DNA from 2 places in the Methylobacterium sp. yr668 genome. Region 1 is predicted to be linked to the other one. Evidence: predicted binding sites of a transcription regulator. Region 1 holds the regulator's gene; the other holds the start of a gene.
What was found. Region 1 encodes LexA, which represses DNA repair genes until DNA is damaged. Its sites were predicted from a motif close to TGTTCNNNNTGTGTTCNG; they were not measured.
Positions count from the first base shown of each region.

Region 2: BM419_RS11015 (ATP-dependent helicase) is a predicted target of LexA. The motif match lies at 1,192-1,209, and genes of this name have one in related genera.

Region 1 is NZ_FOZY01000004.1:126,778-129,171, reverse strand. It holds gene BM419_RS06960 (hypothetical protein) at 1-57, shown strand, start outside; gene BM419_RS06955 (hypothetical protein) at 76-525, opposite strand; gene lexA (transcriptional repressor LexA) at 776-1,504, shown strand; gene BM419_RS06945 (ComEC/Rec2 family competence protein) at 1,498-2,394, opposite strand, start outside.
Region 2 is NZ_FOZY01000007.1:71,043-73,436, forward strand. It holds gene BM419_RS11015 (ATP-dependent helicase) at 1-1,181, opposite strand, end outside; gene BM419_RS11020 (AsmA family protein) at 1,517-2,394, shown strand, end outside.

The DNA of each region.
Region 1 (2,394 bases):
CTGCTGGCCGCCGCCGGCGACGCCGCGGAGCGGACCTTCCCGAAGCCGGGCGCCTGAGGACGCGCCGCCGGCCGGTCAGCGCACGCCGAGGCCCGGATTGCGGCCCGGCAGGCGGGGGACCACGGTGCCGCGCTTCTCGATCGGCGCGTCGCAGGCGTAGGCGAACTCGGTCTTCAGCGGATCGAACACGGTCTCGCCGGTGATCCGGCAATCCTCGCGCACGGTCTCGTCGAGATAGGCCCGGGCGGCGGTGCGGAAGCGCTTCACCCGGGTGGCGCCCGGCTCCGGATCGATCCGGACCTCGCTCAGGTTGCAGCCGGTATACTCGCGCAGGGCGTTGGACACGATCAGCATCCGGCGCAGCTGCCGGTTGTCGTAGACCTCGTAGGGCTCCTTGCAGCCGATCGTGACGACCTGGGGAGTGAGCGCCACGTAGTTCCGCGAGATGTAGGAGAATCCGGTGGTGCAGCCGGCGAGGCCGAGGGCGGCGAGGCCGAGGGGCAGCAGAGCTGCGGGTCGTCGCATCCTCGTCATTCCAAGAGGGTCCCAGCCCGCACCCCGGGTCCGCCGCCTTCCCGGCGGGGCGCCGCGATGCATTGAAACGGCTCCGCTTGCGCCGTCAATGCGTTTCTCGACCTTCTCCCGCGGGCGCGCCCGCGGCGCGCCGGGCCGAGCGGTGCCACTCTTGCGGAACACTTGCGGAACGTTTAACCTGTTCGTGATTTGTTTCGGAGACCGTCACGTGGCGGTCCGCCAAGCCGCGAGTCCCCCGTCGATGCTCACGCGCAAGCAGCTGGACCTCCTGCGATTCATCCAGAGCCGGATGCAGGAATGCGGTGTCCCGCCGTCGTTCGACGAGATGAAGGATGCCCTCGATCTCAAGTCGAAATCCGGCATCCACCGGCTGATCACGGCACTTGAGGAGCGCGGCTTCCTCCGGCGCCTCCCGAATCGGGCGCGCGCCATCGAGGTGATCCGGATCCCCGAGAGCCTGACCCAGGCCGCTCCGCCGACTCAGGCTCCCGCCGAGCCGCGCCGCTTCACGCCGAGCGTGGTCGAGGGCGGTAAGTCCAAGCAGCCGCCGGCCCCGGCGAGCACGCGGATGATCGACGAGTCCGGCCGCGCCATCTCGATCCCGGTCATGGGCCGGATCGCGGCCGGTACGCCCGTCTCGGCGATCCAGAACCAGAGCCACGCCATCACCCTGTCGCCGGACTTCGTGGCCGGCGGCGAGCATTACGCCCTCGAGGTGCGCGGCGACTCGATGGTCGAGGCGGGCATCCTGGACGGCGACCTCGTGGTCATCCGCAAGCAGGAGACGGCCAATACCGGCGACATCATCGTGGCGCTGATCGACGACGAGGAGGCGACGCTCAAGCGCCTTCGCCGCCGCGGCTCGTCGATCGCCCTCGAGGCCGCCAACCCGGCCTACGAGACCCGCGTGCTCGGGCCCGACCGGGTCCGGATCCAGGGCCGCCTCGTGAGCCTCGTCCGCCGCTACTGAAGCGGCTCGGCTGGCGCGTCGCCGGGGGCGAGGTCTCCGCCCGGCGCGGCGTCGGCCTCCGGCGTCGCGGCGACCCCGTCCTCCGCGGGGCGGTCGCCCGGCTCCGCGGTGACCGGCCGCGGCGGTCCCGGCCCGCGCCCTGCGGCCGGCCGCCAGGGCACGGCGCGGCCGTCGTCCCGGGCGTAGCGCGCGGCGAAGCCGTCGCCGTCGGTCCGGAGGGCCACGGCCCCGCGGGCGGCGAGGACGCGCCGGTCGATCACCAGCGGCCCCGTGCAGGTGGGCGGCGCCGCGAGGCCCGTGATCAGCACCGCGGCGCGGGCGCAATCCTCCGGGAAGGCCCGCCTGTCCCGGACCAGGGCGACCGCCCGCCCGTCCGGCAGACGGGCGGTGCAGCCGAGCCGGTCGCAGCGCCCGCTGCCCGACCGGACGATCAGCGCCGCGGGCCGCCGCCCGTCGCCGTCCGCCTTCAGCCACTGCTCGAGGACGAAGCCCGAAGGGCTGCCGAGGGCCGCGAGCCGCCCGTCCGGGCCCCGCACCGCGGCCCCCGCGCCCTGCCGGTCGACGTAGAGGTCGTAGTGGTCGGGCCGGGCCGCGAGGACGAGCCCGAGCAGGACCGGCGGCACGGCGAGCCAGCGCAGGCGCGAGGCCGGCAGCGTCCCCAGCAGCAGGCCGGCGGTCAGCAGGGCCAGCGCCCCGGCGCCGAAGGCCGGCAGCACCAGGACCGCCCGCTCGAACCCGGCGATCCAGTCCGAGATCGCCAGCATCCCGGCCACCGCCTGCCCCATCAGCCACCAGACCGGCCGGTCGAGGGCGAAGGGATAGGCGAGGCAGCCGATTACCGCGGCCGGCATCACCACCAGGGAGACGAGCGGCAGGGTCAGGGCGTTGCC
Region 2 (2,394 bases), on a different contig from region 1:
ATCTCGCGCATCTGCGCCGAGATCCGCACCAGCACGGCGATCTCCGACAGGGGATGCTGCTTGGACTGGAGGGACTCGATCGACTCGGCGAGCATCCGCGCCTCCTCTTCCGAATCCCACGCGCCCGTCACGGTGACGCGCTCGCCCGGCTCGTCGTCGGTGCGCAGGGTCTTGCCGAGGCGGCTCTCGTTCCTGGCGATCAGCCCGGAGGCGGCGGCAAGGATGTGGCCCGTGGAGCGGTAGTTGCGCTCCAGGCGCACCACCACCGCGCCCGGGAAGTCGTGCTCGAAGCGCAGGATGTTGTCGACCTCGGCCCCGCGCCAGCCGTAGATCGACTGGTCGTCGTCGCCGACGCAGGCGATGTTCTTGCGGGATTGCGCCAGGAGGCGCAGCCACAGGTACTGAGCGACATTGGTGTCCTGGTACTCGTCGACCAGGATGTAGCGGAACCGGTCCTGGTAATTGGCCAGGACGTCGGGGTTCTCCCGCCAGAGCTTGAGGCAGAGCAGCAGGAGATCGCCGAAATCGACGGCGTTCAGCGTCGCCAGCCGGGCCTGGTAGGCGGTGTAGAGGGCGCCGCCCTTGCCGAACGCGAAGGCCGAGGCCTCGCCCGGAGGCACCTGCTCGGGGCCGAGGCCGCGGTTCTTCCAGCCGTCGATGGCGTGGGACAGGGCCCGGGCCGGCCAGCGCTTCTCGTCGACGTTCTGGTCGGCGATGACCTGCTTCATCAGCCGGAGCTGGTCGTCGGTGCCGAGGATGGTGAAGTCGGATTTCAGCCCGACCAGCTCGGCGTGGCGGCGCAGGATCTTGGTGCCGATGGCGTGGAAGGTGCCCAGCCACGGCATGCCCTCGCCGGCCGGCCCGATCAGCGCGCCGATCCGGTGCTTCATTTCCCGGGCGGCCTTGTTGGTGAAGGTCACCGCCAAGATGTCGAAGGGGCGCGCCCGGTTGGTGGCGATCAGGTGGGCGATGCGGGTGGTCAGCACCCGGGTCTTGCCGGTGCCGGCCCCGGCCAGCACCAGGACCGGGCCCTCCGTGGTCTCGACGGCGCGGCGCTGCTCGGGGTTGAGCCCCTCGAGGTAGCCGGCCGCGTCGCGCCGGAGGGCGCCCATGGCGCGGGCGGCGATGGACGTGGCGGGCGCGCCGTCCCCGGCGGGTTGCGGATGCGGGCGGTTCTGCATCCTGCTTCCCTGGACCAAATCGCGAACGGCGTCGAGGCCGTTCGCGCCGCGGCGGGGGCGCGGAGCCATTAAGCGCGGCTGTCCGCGCCGGGGTGATCCGCGTCCTTCGGGCTGGTCGCGTTCCGCGGCCGATCGCGCGATCCATAGGCCGCGGGCCCGGGATGCCCGAGGAACCTCGCGCGTGCCCCGACCGCCGCTCGGGACCGTGGCATCGCCGCTGGCGCCCCCGGCGGCTTATCGTGCTATGGCCGTGGCGACTGACTCGCGGGGGCACGCGGGGCACGGCGGCCCGGTGAGGTCGCGGCCTCGCGCAGAGATGGTGCGGAACGGGACCATTGCGTGATCTTCTGACCGCGCTGGCGTGCGCCGTCATCCTGGTTCTCGTGGCGGCGCTCGCAGTCCCGCCCTTCGTCGACTGGCAGGCCCATCGCGGGCTCGTCGAGCGGGCGCTCGCCCGGTCCCTGGGCGTTCCGGTCCGGACCGACGGCCGGATCGAGGTCCGCCTGCTGCCCTCGCCGCGGCTGCGCGTCGACCGCCTCCACCTCGGCGCCGATCCGGACCGCCCGAGCCTGGATGCTCGGTTCGTCAAGGCCGAGATCGCCCTGGCGCCGCTCCTCAAGGGCGAGTTCCGCTTCACCGAGACCCGGATCGGCCGGGCCGAGATCAAGCTCCCGGTCGCCGGCCCGGACACGCTGAAGCTGCCGCCCGATTTCGGCGGGGCCCTGCGCGACCGCGACCTCGCCATCGAGAACCTGCACATCCAGCAGTTCCTCGTCACCACGCAGGTCCCCGCCACCGGGCGGACCGACCAGCTCTACGTCCAGGACCTGCGCCTGCAGGCGCCGGCCCTGGTCGGGCCCTGGCGGATCGAGGGGACGAGCGGCGGCGTCCCGTTCCGGGCGGTCAGCGGCACGCCGGGACCGGACGGGCGCCTCGCCGCCAAGATCTCCGGCGGCGGCGACGCGACGCCGCGCTTCGAGGCGGACGCGCGGTTCGGCCTCGTCCCCGCCGAATCCGGTGGCGCCCAGGTCGAGGCCGAGGGCTCCGCCCGCCTCGTCGTCGGGCCGCCGACCCAGGCGGCCGGCGCCTACCTGCCGTTCTCGCTGGCCGGCACCTTCAAGGCCCGGGGCACGCAGGTGCGCTTCGAGGCCGTCGACCTCGCCATCGACCCCGGCGGCCGGGCCCTGCGGCTCGGCGGCACCGGACGGCTCGA